DNA from 2 places in the Arthrobacter sp. D3-18 genome. Region 2 is predicted to be linked to the other one. Evidence: riboswitches for the same ligand, from Rfam matches in the RefSeq annotation. Region 2 holds a riboswitch; the other holds the start of a gene.
What was found. A riboswitch is a leader RNA that binds a small molecule or an ion and turns the genes downstream of it on or off. The one in region 2 is predicted to bind cyclic di-AMP.
Positions count from the first base shown of each region.

Region 1: another riboswitch for cyclic di-AMP. It lies ahead of M1D89_RS03525 (hypothetical protein); the one in region 2 lies ahead of M1D89_RS18160 (M23 family metallopeptidase).

Region 1 is NZ_CP096440.1:305,780-313,560, reverse strand. It holds gene ptsP (phosphoenolpyruvate--protein phosphotransferase) at 1-97, shown strand, start outside; gene M1D89_RS03560 (HPr family phosphocarrier protein) at 128-406, shown strand; gene M1D89_RS03555 (DUF8817 family protein) at 536-1,237, shown strand; gene M1D89_RS03550 (helix-turn-helix domain-containing protein) at 1,375-1,800, shown strand; gene M1D89_RS03545 (maleylpyruvate isomerase family mycothiol-dependent enzyme) at 1,819-2,484, shown strand; gene M1D89_RS03540 (alpha/beta fold hydrolase) at 2,544-3,302, shown strand; gene M1D89_RS03535 (DUF6480 family protein) at 3,467-3,730, shown strand; gene M1D89_RS03530 (ATP-dependent DNA ligase) at 3,792-4,862, opposite strand; cyclic di-AMP (ydaO/yuaA leader) riboswitch at 5,106-5,252, shown strand; gene M1D89_RS03525 (hypothetical protein) at 5,255-6,709, shown strand; gene M1D89_RS03520 (PucR family transcriptional regulator) at 6,926-7,781, opposite strand, start outside.
Region 2 is NZ_CP096440.1:3,495,330-3,503,110, forward strand. It holds gene M1D89_RS18160 (M23 family metallopeptidase) at 96-932, opposite strand; cyclic di-AMP (ydaO/yuaA leader) riboswitch at 937-1,137, opposite strand; gene M1D89_RS18165 (iron-dependent transcriptional repressor DtxR) at 1,363-2,058, opposite strand; gene serC (phosphoserine transaminase) at 2,351-3,481, shown strand; gene M1D89_RS18175 (MFS transporter) at 3,569-4,876, opposite strand; gene M1D89_RS18180 (DUF3027 domain-containing protein) at 4,920-5,516, opposite strand; gene M1D89_RS18185 (cold-shock protein) at 5,525-5,908, opposite strand; gene M1D89_RS18190 (hypothetical protein) at 6,136-6,351, shown strand; gene M1D89_RS18195 (helicase-associated domain-containing protein) at 6,405-7,781, shown strand, end outside.

The DNA.
Region 1 (7,781 bases), 1.5 Mb from region 2:
GGAACTGGCCACGCTTGCCCTGTCCGCTCCCAGCGCCCTTGAGGCCCGTGACTGGGTCCGCGCCAAACTGCCCGTGCTCGAAGAGCTCGGCCTCTAACTTCTGTTTGTTTCCGTCGAAGGAGAAACCATGCCTGAACGCACAGCCACCATCGCCAGCCGCTCCGGCCTGCACGCCCGGCCCGCCGCCTTGTTCGCGGAAGCCGCGGGCGAGCAGCCCGTGGAGGTCACCATTGCCATGCAAGGCGACCCTGCCGATGACGCGCTCGACGCCGCCAGCATCCTTTCGCTCATGACGCTCGGCGCCGCCAAGGGAGACGTTGTGGTGCTGCGGGCCGAGGGCGACGGTGCGGACGCTGCGCTGGACGCACTGGTGAAGCTGCTGGAGACGGACTTGGACGCGGAGTAGCGTTTCGCTGGCCCGTCTTTGTCGCCCGTTTCGATGGTTCCCTGCCAACAATGCCGTGCGCACGGCATGCCCCGCAGGGAACCCGCGGATCGGGTAGCCCGCTGGCCCGGCCGGGCGTAGGTTCGGGTTATGAACGAGCACGTGATCGCTATCCTGCCCTGCCGTAACGTGGACGACGTCGTGCCGTTCTACGAGGCGCTGGGCTTCACACTGACCTTTCGGCAGGCCCGGCCCAACCCGTATGTGTGCTTCAACAGGGGCGGGATCGACCTCCACTTTTTCGGCTTGGAAGCCTTCGCGCCGGAGAACTCCATGGGCAGCGCGATCCTGCTGGTCCCGGATACGGGTGTGCTTTACGACGAGTTCGCCGCCGGACTTCGTGCTGCCTTCGGGAAGTTGCCGATTTCCGGAATCCCCCGGATCACTCGGCCCCGCAGGAAGCAGGGGACAGCGGCCGGGTTCACCGTTGTGGATCCGGGAGGGAATTGGCTACGGATCTACGCTCTGGGGGCAACGGAGGAAGATGGCAAGGGCTCGGAGAGCCGCCTGGAAAGAGTACTGATGAACGCTACGCGGCAAGGAGATGCCCGCGGGGATGACGCCATAGCGATATCGGTGCTTGAGGCCGGGTTGTCACGTCATGCGGATGCCCCGGACGTGGAAAAGCTACCGCTGCTGGTGTATCTCGCTGAGTTGCAGCTTCGCATCGGGAACCTCGAGTTCGCGGCGCAAGCCCTGGATTCCGTGGACTCCCTGGCCCTGAACCCCGTGGAACGTGAAGGGTTGGCTGCAGAGTTGGCCAACGCCGCGGAGCTCCGGGCGTCGTTGTAGGCTGCCCGGCTTGGCTGCCCTCACCCGTTTCACGGCCAGGCTGCACATCGTGCCGTGCGCACGGCACTGCCCGCAGCTTGCCATCGAAATGGGCACCCCCCTCAGGGCCCCCGGCTCCCACAGGCTAGGCTTCTGCCATGGCATTGATAGCTCCCCGCGTCACAGCCGGCCTCCCCGCCGACGACGCCCGGAATCTGGCGCGCTCCCTCGAGGACAGCAACGACATCACCGTGTTCGTGGATGGCACGGTCCACCGCCTACCGAATGAGGCGAGGGACGCCGTCGTCGACCTCCTTGCGAGACTGAGCCGTGGCGAAACGGTGACGGTGAGCAGCGTGGAGGAAATGCTCACCACATCGCAGGCCGCGGAGCTCGCGGGCATCTCTCACACCTATCTGCGCAACATGACCGACCGTGGCGAGATCCCGGTGGAGTACCGGGGAACGCATCGTCGGATCCGGCAGGCTGCCATCATGGCCTGGCTGGAAACGCAGAACAAGAAGCAGCAGGCCGAGGCGAGCGCAGGCAAGGACGCCGCGGAAGAGAACGAAGCGACCACGTAACCGCCCTCGAATCCCGGCATGCTGTTGAATAGCGGTATGGCTTCAAGTTCCCCTTCCACCGTCTGGCCCGTGGTGCACCACGAACGCCGCGCCCTGTTGCAGGACTTGGAGCCGCTTCCGGCTGCTCAATGGCAGACGCCGTCGCTGTGTGCCGGTTGGAATGTGCACGACGTCCTGGCGCACGCTATCGATAGCGCCAAGACGACGCGGCTGAACTTCATCCGCCGGCTGATAGCCTCCCGAATGGACTTTGACCGCGACAACGCCGTGGGTGTGGAGCGCGAAAAAACAAAAGAACCTGCGCAGACGTTGGACGGCCTGCGCGCGGTGATTTCGCGGACCTCAGGCCCGCCGGCGAGCTTGGCCACCCGGTTGGTTGAGGCGTTCGTCCACGGCGAGGACATCCGGCGCCCCTTGGGAATACGCCGCAACTACCCCAGCGAGCACGTGGCCACGGCCCTGGGCTACCAGGTGAAGACCACCACCAAAATTGGTGGGGGCAAGGAAATCGCGGAGGGCTGGCGTTTGGTGGCCACTGACACGCCCTTCGATCATGGCAACGGTCCCACGGTTGAAGGTCCAGCTATAGCTCTGCTGCTCGCGGTGTCCGGGCGGCCGATCGGGCACGACGAAGTGAGCGGGCCGGGGGCTCCGGTTTTCCTGCAGCGCATGGAGAACCAGTGAACGCGCGGGGCAAGGCGCGCTCCAAAGCGGCAACACTCCTGTCCGCCGACATCGACGTGATGGGCCTGACCGGGCGGATTCTCTGGACGGAGGGCACGGCCCGGCCGGAACCGGGCGCAGAGTCCCGGAACGAGCCCGCATACATCTTGATTCATGGCATTGGCGTATCGCATCGGTACTTGGCGCGCTTGCATGGAGTCCTGGCCGCGAACGCGCCTACTTATTCGCTGGACCTGCCCGGTTTTGGCGGCACACCCAAGCCCGGCCGTCCGCTATCCGTAGAGGATTACGGCGCCTTCATTGCTGAGGCACTCAAAACCTGCGGCATCGATTCCTATGTCCTGGTGGGCCATTCGATGGGAGTGCAGTTCGCCATCGAAGCGGCCCTGCATGCCCCGGATCAGATCAGTCAGTTGGTGCTGATGGGGCCGGTGGTGGATTCCCGGCACAAGAACGTTCGCCGCCAATCCATGGCACTCTTCCTGGACGGGCTGCTCCGTGAGAGCCCGTCGTCCAACTGGATCGTCATCTCGGACTACTTCCGGTGCGGCCCCCGCTGGTACCTCACTGAGCTTCCCGTCATGATGTCTTACCGGACCGAGGAGCGGCTGGCGGGCGTTGGGGTGCCTGTGCTGATTCTGCGGGGTAGCCGCGACCATGTGGCAGGCCCGGACTGGGCGCTGCGGCTATCAAGGGCAGTCGCGCAGGGGCGTCTCGTGGAGATTCCGGGAGTCGGGCACGTGGCGCAACACATGCGCCCCATGGCTGTGGCGGATGCCATCCGGAGCTTTGTCACCGCCACGACGCCTCACCGTTGAGCACTGACGCACGACGCCGGCGCCTGAGTTGGCGCCCCGTGTTGGGCTGGGTTGGGGGCTCAGTTTGTTGTCTCGGTTTGTTGGGTTAGCTTGTCGGGTTAGCTGGTCGCGGTTAGGCTGACGGAGCAAGCACATTAGTAAGTTTGCTTACGAAAGGGCTGATCGTGACCAACAAAGAATCGAACGAGGAAACCCAAGGCTTCGGCGCAACCGGCGCCACAGGACCGTTTGACACTACGTCCGATGCCGACAGCATCCACGAGGATCCCGACATGCGCGAGGATGAGGACGAGGACCCCGCTGCATCCGCCAACCCCGATCCCCTCGACGGCAACGTCACTGGCCTGGAGCCTGGCGGCGGAGTCCCCCCGGGAGAAACCCCGCCCGCCGAAGGCAGCATGAGCAGCGATCAGGGCCACGAGGAGTAACACACTCGCCAACCCGCTACTCCGTTGCTACCCAGCAACGTAGCAGCGGGTTGGCAACGTCCTAGGCGTTCGGCAGCTTCAGGATTTCCCCAAGATCGTATTCAGCGGGCTCTTCAAGCTGGGAGTACGTGCAACTCTCGGGGGTCCTGTCCGGCCGCCACCTGCGGAACTGTGTGGTGTGCCGGAACCTGTCGCCTTCCATGTAGTCGTACGCCACTTCGATCACGAGTTCGGGGCGAAGGGGCACGAACGAGAAATCCTTGCCCCCGCTCCACCGGCTTTGGGCGCCGGGCATGCGTGAACCTCCGGCAGCTTCGTCCTGGTTGGCCCACTCACCCCACGGGTGTTCGCCGAGTTCGATCTGATACGGCTCAAGCTCGGCCACCAAGGCCTGCCTTCGGGCCATGGGGAAAGAGGCCACCACTCCCACATGATGCAGGCGGCCAGTGTCGTCGTGAAGACCCAGCAACATCGAACCCACAACCTTCGCGGTCTTGTGCCAACGAAACCCAGCAACCACACAATCCGCCGTGCGCTCGTGTTTGGTTTTGAACATCACGCGCTTGTTGGGCTGATAGGTCCCGGTCAAGGGCTTGGACAGGACGCCATCCAGTCCTGCACCCTCCAACTGCACGAACCATTCCTGAGCCCGTTCGAGATCCGTCACTGCAGGGGTCACGTAGACGGGTGGCTCGGCCTTGGCGAGCGCGCGTTCCAGGATGGCGCGGCGCTCGGAGAAGGGATTGTCCATGAGGTTCTCATCGCCCAGGGCAAGGATGTCGAACGCAATCATGGAAGCCGGAGTCTTCTCGGCGAGCATCCTCACGCGGCTGTCGGCGGGGTGGATCCTTTGCTGGAGTACCTCGAATTCGAGCCTCTTGCCCTCGATCAGGACGATCTCGCCGTCGATTACGCATTTGTCCGGCAGATTCTTCCTCAGCGCCTCCACCACCTCGGGGAAGTAGCGGGTCATTGGCTTCTCATTGCGACTGCCCAGGATGATCTCGTCCCCATCCTTGAAGACGATCGTCCGGAATCCGTCCCACTTGGGTTCGTAGTGCCCAACATCCGGGATGGCCGGAACGGATTTGGCGAGCATGGGCGAGACGGGTGGCATCACAGGCAGGTCCATAGACAATGTCTACCTGCCGGTGCACCGCGAAGCTAGTGTTAGGCCATGGATATCTTGCTCGTGTTGGCGGCAGTGCTCGGAGTTCCTGCACCGGCGCCAAAGCCTAAGTCATAGAACCCCCTCGCTTGGACAGGCCTACCGCCCGTTACATTAATGTGACTTTACTTTCCGGCTCATGTACCGTCGTAGGGCGACCCGTATCTCCGCTGGGCCGCTTCCGGATTGACGCCGAGCTCTGCCGCAATCCGGGATCCGCCAGACCCGCGGCAGAGGCGGGGGACCCACAGTTCCCGGGCTTGGTATGCAAGCCCTCGGGGTGAAGCCGCTTTGGCGGCCGGACAGCCTCGTCCGAACCCGACAGCTAACCTCGAAGGCGTTGAGAGGCAACCACCATGTCCCCAACCATGGATCAGCCGCGCCGCGCCCACTCTGAAGGCGAGCGCACCAAGCCAACCGGACGCCGTCGGGCCCAACCCAGCGGATTCCCCACCGGCGCACTGGCGGACTCCGCCGCTGCGTCCACAAACCCACATGACCCTGGCGCGACCAGCACAGGCACGACGCCGGAACCCGCCACTGCGGCCATCCCCACCGTGGCGGCGCCTGCCACTCGTGCGGAAGTTCGTGCAGCGGAGCGGGAGCGTGAAGCCCTCGCCGTGATTGCGCCCGAGGCCTCGGCGTCACAGCCGGCACCGCAGCGATCGCCCCAGTGGGCCGAGCAGGCGGAACCCGCTACTGCAGTGGTACCTACTGTGCAGCCAGCGGCTCGGACGTCGACCACACCGGGACCCCCTACCGCGGCGATCCCCATTGTGACTCCGGCAAGTGCGTCCCCGGCCAACGTGGAGCCTGATTCTCAGGAGCTCAGCGCTCAGGAGCCCGCAACCGCAGCCATTCCAGTTGTTCAGGCTTCAACGCCGGAACCCGCCACGACAGCCATTCCCGTGATGTCTGCACGCGAAGAATCCACCACCACAACAGAAGCCGCCGAGCCTCCGCACGACGAATCCCTGCGTACTGAGTCACCTCGGGGCACGTCTCAGGCGCAGCTTGCTGCCGCTGCAACGGCATCGGCAGCACTGGCAAGCCGCAAGGATGTTCGCAAGCAGGCTGCCGCGCCCTCTGCAGCCAGGTCCAGCTTGGGGTCCACGTCCTCATTCGGCCGCGAACCCCACGCCGCCCTTCGGAAAGCAGCATCGGTCAAACACATGAGCCAGCGCATGGCCGTGGTTGCAGGGGCGCTTGGACTCGTGCTGACGGCCGGAACCTTGGGGCAAGCCCTCGAGCTTCCGTTCTTCGGCCAGGAAACCCCTGCGCAGGAAGCAAGCGGCGGCGACAGGAACTCAGGCTCCGCATCCCCCGCGCCCAGTGCCTCGTATTCCACGGCTTCCGCACCATCAGCGTCGTCGCCAGCAGCCTCGTCAGTTGCCACAGCGTCCTCCGAAGCCGGCCAGCCCGCGACACTAGCGGAGGCACCCACGGCCGGGTCGTCGTCGTCGGCTCCGACCCCGAAGGTATCGCTTGCCGACCCTGTATGGGTTCCGTCGGCTTTCCCCTCCTCAGTCCCGGCCGTCCCTGGAGTGACGAGTCCGGCCCCGACCCAGCCGGCTCCCGCGCCGAGCGAGGTGCCGTCGGACACGGTCACCACACCGCCCACAACTCCGACGCCCACAACCTCGCCGACCCCCACGGTCACACCCACGCCCACGCCGACACCCACATCAACGGAAACTGCAACGCCGACGTCCAAGCCCCGACCGGGCAAACCGCAGGCCGCCCCGGCACCCCAGCCCAGCGAATCTGCGCTTCAAGACATCCTGGATGCAGCCCAGGAGGTTCTCGGTTGAGCACCCGCCTGCCCCGTACCTCCGCGCATGCGGGGTGGCATAGCCGGTACTGCAGCAGCAGCCGGACGGCCACCTTCCGTCGCCGGATGGGACGTTGGAGCTGCCAGCGTTTGCGGCGCTCATAAGCAAGTGCACAACCACTAAAAGACAGGAGGCAGGCACCCGGCCGGGTGCCTGCCTCCTGTCTGTTTCGAACGTCCGCCTTCGTTCGTAGTGTCAGATCCGCGGCCGCCCGGCCCAGCGCCGCGCCTTCAGGGCCGCATGCAACTCGAGCCGGATCGCGCCACTCAACGGATCGGCACCGATGAGTTGGCGGATGCGGCCGAGCCGGTTATAGATGCTGCTCCTGTGGAGGTGAAGTTTGGCGGCGACGTCCTGCACCGAGCCGTCATTGTCATAGAGCAGTTCCAGGACGGGCAGGAGCTCGCCGTTTTTGTCCTGGTCCTCAAGCGTCTGAAAGTGCACCGAACCTGTGTCATCCCAGCCTCCGGGTGCCACCAAGCGATCGAAAAGTTGATAGACACCAACAGTCCGGCTATCCACGAGCTCACCTAGTGGGAGGTCCACGGCAGCCGCCTGGGCAGCAACCTTCGATTGACGGTAGGCACCCGATAGCTGCCGGATGACCTGGAAGGGTTCGCTGATGCCCAGGATTACCCTGTCCACCTTGCGGCCAGCGCGCTTCGCAAGCTCCAGTTGATAGTGCACCAACACCTGGGCATGGTCCGCCCGGCCACCGGACTCGCGGAACAGGACCACCGAATGCGTCTCCGTTCCGGCGCTGAACAAGGCGGCGTTGACGCCGATAGTGGACTGCAGCGCCGCTGATCGATGCGTCAGGGTAGCGGCAAGAGGATCGACGTCGGACCTCGCACCATCCGGATCGAGTATGGTCACCAACTGCCACGGACCGCGCCCTTGGATTTCCTTCCAACCTGCGATGGCGGCCACAGCGTTCGATTCGCCGCCGCAGGCTGACAGGAACTCCTGCTCACGCCTTCGCCGGAACTCCGATTCGGCGGTATTGGAATCCAGGAGCAAGCCTGCCAACAGGTCCAGCTCGTCCCGCACG
Region 2 (7,781 bases):
AGCCGATGCGCTCTGTACGCTACAACAGTTGACCGCGAATGTCACATTCAGGTCACGGGGCGCCTCGGGAATGCGAGAGGCAACCATCAAATGGCTTAGAGCCAGCCCATGGGGTCTACGACTTCACCGTTGACCTGGACCTCAAAGTGGAGGTGGCAGCCAGTGGAAGCGCCCGTGGTGCCGCTCAGGGCGACGGTGTCGCCACGGTTTACGGTCTGCCCTACCTGGACGGTGAAGGACGACAGGTGGTTGTACGTGGTCTCGAGGCCATTGCCGTGATCAACGACCACGCGGTTGCCTCCGCCGTACTCGTGCCATCCGGCGAAGGTGACCTTGCCGGTGGCTGCGGCGTGCACAGCCGTGCCGCACTGGGCAACGAAGTCCTGGCCGCGGTGGAAATCACCGGCACCACCCGTGAGGGGGCTGATGCGGTACCCAAAGGGGGATGCCGTGGTGAGCGTGTCAAGGGGGCTGGCCATGCTGCCAACGGACGAGGCCCGCTGGATGCTGTCAGCCGACTGGGCGCTGAGCAACTGCTTCAGCTTCCCATCCGGGTCGGCAGTAGTAGCGACGGCGGCGCGGCTGAAGTCGATCTTGGCTGATGCGGCAGCGGAAACCTCGGGCTGGCTGCCCGCAGGTGCGGCAACGGCAAGGGCAGACTCGGTTTGGCCTGATTCCGAGGTGGCCATGACGGGACTCGTGGCGGGCAGCCCGACAGTCAGGGCAAGTCCGGTGGCGGCTAGCGCAACACCGGCCTTCTGCCCGACGCCGCTGGCAGCGGCGAAGTCGGCAACCTGGCGCATCGGGCTCTTACGGCGGCGCACCTGACGCTCGGTGTCGCGAGGCCGGATCTCCGTTACGACGGTGGCTGGCCGCAGCTCAGCAGCGGGGCCGGACGCACGGCGGCGGCCCCTGACGTTCTGCGATGTCAAACTCTGTTCCTCTCTCAAAAGCCTGCGAAGTTAGCTGTCGGATTCGGGTCAGAGAGTACAAAGACCCGGTCCGCACGAGGCGCTCACGGCACACAGGTATCCCAAGAGGGACTTGCATACGTGGTCACTTCTGCTGCGGACTTCACCCCAAGGCTGCTTCTTTAGACAGCCGCTTGTGGTTCCCCCGCCTCTGCCAGTGGTGTGTAACACACCTGATCCGCTGGCAGAGCTCGGCTCCGGATCAGGTAACGCTTTGGTATCAGCGCTAGTAGATAACTATAGGGGATTAAGGCCTTCGGTAATAAATTCGTTATCAACAGGAACGGGCTGAGCGGAAGAGCCCTTTATCATCAATTCCGGAAAACCGCAGGTCACACGCGCGGCGAAGGTCCAAAAGTGAGGTTTGACACCTGTGCTGGCCCAGCGCCCGTCAGCTAAGTGAGACGAAGACGTGCGCAGCAACTTCGGGAGGTAGCTCCAAGGCGCCCTCGATACCGGGGACCCGGACCGAGATGTACTCGCCGACGCGTTCCAACGAGACGCTGGCACCCGGACGGATTCCGCCTTCGTCCAATTGGGTGAGGAGCTCAGGCTCCACCTGGATGGGCTCCGCGAGGCGGCTCACAACTACGCGGGAATCGGTAGCGTAGCCGTCCATGGCCTGCAGCAGGTTGACATCAAGCCGGGGGAAGGGCTGGCTGGCAAGGCCACCCAGTGCTTCAAGTCCAGGAATAGGGTTGCCATAGGGAGACTCCGTGGGGTGCTCCAGGAGCTCGTACAGCCGGCGCTCCACCCGCTCGCTCATGACGTGCTCCCAGCGACACGCTTCGTCGTGCACGTAGGCCCAGTCCAGACCAATAACGTCGGCCAACAGCCGCTCCGCAAGGCGGTGCTTGCGCATGACCTCGGTAGCGCGCTTCCGGCCCACTTCAGTGAGTTCCAGGTGGCGGTCGTTGGACACGATCACCAGTCCGTCGCGCTCCATGCGTCCGATGGTTTGGGAAACAGTGGGTCCGGAGTGGCGCAATCGCTCAGCAATGCGGGCCCGGAGAGCCACAATGTTTTCTTCTTCAAGCTCCAAAATGGTCCGAAGATACATCTCAGTGGTATCGATCAGATCCGTCATCCAGCTCAGCTCTCCTCGAACGCAGTTCCTTGCGTAATCTCCACCGTACCGCGTCCCTAGCAAGGGCGGACGGTGTGCACCGCCGCCCCATGAACGCCAACCACCAGCCTAGCTTATTTGGAATTACTCTGGATAATTTTGGTCGCATCCGGTTAGTCTGCATTCCACGTGGCGGACTATGACGGCCGCAGGTTCCTGCGCCCGGGCCGGGTCAGGCAGAATTGGGGTGTCGAAGGGGCAGTTGATGCCCCCTGCCACGACCCATCTCTAGCCGATACCATTGGAGCCCTACGTGAGCGACAACAGCATCACCATTCCCGCCGACCTGCTGCCCAAGGATGGACGCTTCGGCGCTGGACCGTCCAAGGTTCGCCCGGAACAGATCGAAGCGTTGTCTGCCGCGTCGACCACCATCCTCGGCACCTCCCACCGTCAGGCTCCGGTCAAAAACCTGGTGGGTTCTGTCCGCGAAGGACTCAGCCAGTTCTTCCGCGCACCTGAAGGCTATGAGGTTGTCCTCGGCGTTGGCGGCTCCACGGCGTTCTGGGACGTGGCTGCGTTTGGCCTGGTCGAGAAGAAGGCCCAGCACCTCTCGTTCGGCGAGTTCGGCTCAAAGTTCGCTGCCGCCACCAACAAGGCACCGTTCCTGGATGCTTCGTCAATCATCAAGGCTGAACCCGGCACCCGCCCCGTGGCTGCGGCCGAAGCCGGAGTGGACGTCTACGCTTGGCCCCAAAACGAAACATCAACCGGTGTGGCCGCTCCGGTGAAGCGCGTTCAGGGTGCCGATGAAGGCTCCCTCGTCCTGGTGGACGCCACCTCCGCGGCCGGCGGGCTGGACGTAGATGTCGCCGAGTCGGACGTTTACTACTTCGCCCCGCAAAAGAACTTCGCCTCCGACGGTGGCCTCTGGCTGGGTCTCTTCTCCCCCGCCGCCCTGGAACGTGCAGCACGGGTCAAGGCGAGCGGCCGCTGGATCCCGGACTTCCTGGATCTGCAGACCGCCATCGACAACTCCAAGCTGAACCAGACCTACAACACCCCTTCGCTGTCCACCCTGGTAACCCTGGACGCCCAGGTGCAGTGGCTCAACAGCAACGGCGGCCTGGACTTCGCCAGCAAGCGCACGGCAGACTCCGCCAACCGTATCTATTCCTGGGCCGAGGCCTCGGAGTACGCAACGCCCTTCGTTGCCAACGCTGAAGACCGCTCCAACGTCATCGCCACCATCGACTTCGATGACTCGATTGACGCTGCGGCCATTGCCAAGGTCCTGCGCGCCAACGGCGTTGTGGACACCGAGCCGTACCGTAAGCTCGGCCGCAACCAACTGCGCATTGCCACGTTCGTCGCCATTGAGCCGGACGACGTTTCCGCTCTGCTCGCAAGCATCGACTACGTCGTGGGCGAGCTCAAGAAATAGCACCACGGCCTTGAGCGGCGTCGTGCGGGTAGCTCCCGGACGGCGCCGCGGCCGTTTAAGGCGCGTTAACCTCCCTGCTAAGGCGCGTTATCCGCCCTGCCGACCTGCGCCGTCGTCGTCGCTCTCTGGACGGGAAAGCAGCGACTCCACCCGGAAGTGCTTCAGTCCGCGGGCCCGGCGGTCGAAGCGGAGCCGCAGCTGATTCGCACGGATGATCCACAGCAAACCCACGACGGCGGTGCTGACGCCGGCAACCGCCGCAACGCCGACCGCCCACCGTGGGCCGCCGGCGTTGGCCACCAAGCCCACCAACGGTGCACCGATGGGAGTGCCGCCCATGAAAATGGCCATGTAGAGGGACATGACCCGCCCTCGCATGACAGCCTCGGTGGTGGATTGCACGTAGCCGTTGGCGCTGGTGATCAGAGTCAGGGCGAAGAGGCCACAGGGAACCAAAGCGAGCCCGAAGAGCACCGCATTGGGTGCCAGGGCGGCCAAGGCGCTGGCAACGCCGAAGCCGCCAGCGGCCCCGAAGATCAACCTGAGACGCGGTCTCCCGCGTCGGGCAGCCAAGAGTGCACCAGTCACCGACCCGATGGCCATGACCGAGTTCAACGCTCCGAACGCGCCGGCGTCCATGCCGAATTGGGTCCCCACCATCGCGGCGATGAACAACGGGAAGTTCAGTCCGAAGGTACCCACAATAAAGATCGCCACCAGGACCACCTGAATATCCGGCCTGTTCCTGACGTAGCGCAATCCTTCCCGGATGCGCCCTTTACCGGCCGCCGCCCTGGGCTGGATGCGGAGGGACGCCGCGGGAATGAGTTTGAGCGCCCACAGCATGGCCACGAAGGACACGGTATTGATGAGGAACACCCAGCCGGGCCCCACCACCACCGTCAGCACGCCTGAGACAGCGGGCCCGATCATACGGGCCACATTAAAGGACGCGCTGTTGAGGGCCACTGCGTTAGGAAGGTAATCGTCGGTGACGAGTTCGGAGACGAAAGTCTGTCGGACCGGAGCGTCCAGGGCGGTCACGATTCCCAACAGCAAGGCAAAGAGGTAGACATGCCAAAGTTCGGCGATGCCCAGCAGCACCAGCACTCCCAAGCCCGTGCTGAGGAGGGCCATGGCCACCAGGGTGAGGAGAAGCAGCTTCCGCCGGCTATATCGGTCGGCCAGCAGGCCCGCCCACGGAGCAAGGAAAAGCTGGGGACCTAGTTGGAGTGCCAAAGTAATACCCATGGCACCGGCGTCGTGCGCTGTCAGGTGGTCGAAGACCAACCAGTCCTGCGCCGTACGCTGCATCCAGGTGCCGATGTTGGAGATCAGCGCACCGAAGAACCAGATGCGGTAGTTGAGGATTCCGAGTGACCTAAAGGTGGACATCAGCGTCCGCCTTCACTGTGGTCACCCCGGGTTTCCGCAAGGCCTATTCAGCCCCGGTTTCGTCGTCTTCGTCGTCCTCGGTTTCATCGTCGGCCAGCTCGGTGGCCTCGTCCTCGGACTCAGCTTCGGCCGGTTCCGTGGCCTCGTCTTCGTCCGCCTGCACGGACTCTTCCGTGACGTCTTCAACGGTCTCTTCCACCAGCGGCTTCTCATCCTCGGGGCGGACGCGCTTGGCCCACGGCACCCATTCAGGAGCCAGGATGGAGTCCTCGGAGGGCAGCAAACCGAGCTCGCTCACCGTCACGATCTTGGAGCGCGAGTTACGGGTCACCACGGCATACCACTGCCAGCCGCCGTAGCCGGCCAGCCGGGACTCGAACAGGTGGGTGACCACGCGGTCGCCCTCCGACTTGGCGCCAAGGTGCGCCCCCACCTCACCCGGGTTGGCTATGCCTTCAACTGCCTCACGCGCAGTATCGACGGCGGCAGTCAGGAAGGCGTCCGGCTTACCGGTGCGCCACACGGGCAAACCGGCGCGGGACTTGGCCGCGACGGGCTTCCGCGCGGGGGCGTCCCCGTTTCCAGGAGCCTGGGCAGCGTCAGGGCCGGCCTTGGTGTCCTGTGCGGATTCCGATGTCATAGCCGGTCCTAGGCTTCCAGCTCGTCGGCAACCTTGCGCAGTGCCATGCTGATGGCCTTGGCCTTGTTGCCATCAGGATACTTGCCTGAAGACAAGGAGCCCGAGAGGTTGTCCAGCACGGTGACCAGGTCCTGCACCATGGGTGCGAGGTCCCTGGCGTTCATGCGCTTGGCCTTGGCAATGGACGGTGTCTTCTCCAGGACGCGGAGTCCCAATGCCTGTGCTCCGCGGCGACCGTCGGCCACACCGAACTCCACGCGGGTTCCAGCTTTGAGCTCCGTTACGCCCGCAGGCAGGGATGTCTTGGGCAGGAACACTTCCTGGCCATCTTCAGCCGCGAGGAATCCGAAGCCTTTTTCCTTGTCATACCACTTGACCTTGCCGGTAGGCACGTAATCAACCTTCTTCGTTCTTGCTTTTGGGAGACACGTCGGGCCGATCACCGCATCCACAGGGATCTGCGGGATCGAGGGTGACAGCCCGGTCCGTGTTGGTCTGTTCCTTCAAGGTTATCCTGCCGAACCCCCTATTCCCGCTTTGCCGCGACCACGCAGTACACGAACAGGGCAAGAGCAGCCGCAATGAATCGTCCCGGCGTGCTGCTGCTAGCGTTGTGGGCATGACTTCCCCGGGTTACCGCCGCCCCATCATGATCACTGCAGCCGTCATTGCCGTCATCTCTTTGGTTGCCGTCGGCACGGTCATGGCTGTGGCGTTCAACGGTGGCGTGCCGCCGGTATGGGTGACGTGGACGGCCCTTTACGGACTGCCGGTGGCCTTCATGCTCGCCGTAGTCCTGGTTGTCGACTCCGTTCGCCAGCGCCGCCGACAGTAACCTCCTGCCCCAGTGACGGGCACGAGCGGCCCGGGGGCGGTAACGTTGGATTGATGTCCCTTATACGCGCGCTCAGCAAGGAACTCGAAGCGCGCAGCGACAATTCGCTGCGGGCCTTGTTTGCCGCGCGACCGGACCTGATCTCCCCCATGGCTCCAGACTTCCCGGCTTTGGCTGCCAGGGCTAGCGCCCGGGTCAGTGTCCAGAGGGCTTTGGAGCGGCTGAACAAGCCTGAAATGCAGGTCCTGGAAACACTGCACCTGTGCACCAATGCCGATACCGGCCACAGTATTTCCGCGGCCGGGCTGAAGAAGGTTATTGCCGGTTCCACCCTGTCGGCGCTGGACCCCATCCTCGCCAAATTGCAGGAATTGGCACTAGTACACAGGGCAGATCCACCCACTGGCTCCCCGGCAACGTCGTCCCGTCAGCGCTTCTACCTTCCCGTGGGCAGCCTCAAGGACGTCATCGGCATCTATCCGGCCGGCCTTGGCCGCAGCTACACCGAACTTGTACGGCTCCAACCGGCCTTTGCCCAGCGGGTGGTGCAGTTGGTAGCCGAGCTACATCAAAGCGGTGCGGGCATTCACCCCGCCAGCACTCCGATGGACGCAGCTTTGGCCCTGCAGCGGTGGACGTCCACTCCTGAGAACCTTCGTGCCATCCTGGCTACGGCACCGGAGCGGACCGTGGGCCTATTGGACAAGTTCGGCAGCTGGGCCATGGGCGCAGTACCCCAAGCGCAGCGCCGGGCGTCGGTCACCCACGAAAGTCACGACGTCGGGCCTATCGATTGGCTGTTGGCGCGCGGCTTGCTGGTCCCCTTGGATGCCGGCCACGTGGAGCTGCCCCACAGTGTGGGTCTTGCCTTGCGCGGTGGTGCAATCGTGGATGACTTCACGCTGGCCCCGCCTGTTCCGGAGCTTGGCCATACGAGCGCTGCCCTGCGACGCAACGCAGCAATGGGTGCCATCGCCGAAATCCTGCGGTTGACTGCTGAGCTGCTGTTCGCAGTCAGGGAGCAACCCCTGGCCACCCTCCGTAGCGGTGGCGTGGGTGTGCGTGAACTGAGGCGTTTGGCGGAGTCCATCCGTTTGGGCGTCCATGAGGCCGCCATCCTCTTGGAGTTGTGCGCCATGGCCGGGCTGCTCCGCCTGGACGTGGACAGTTCCACGTGGATACAGCCGCCGTCGCTTGAATGGCTCAACCTGCCCCGGCAGGAACAGTGGCTGTGGCTGGTCAACGCTTGGTTGGCCAGTGAGAGGGCACCTTCACTGGTGGGGCAGCCGCTCAGTGGTTCGTCGTCGTCAGCCCATCAAGGCGCAGCCGGCACCACCATCAACGCCTTGTCCGCGGAAGCACAGCGGCCCGACGCCCCGGTGGTACGCCGCCGGGTCCTGGAGATCCTGAACGAGCTCACCGTAGAGGCC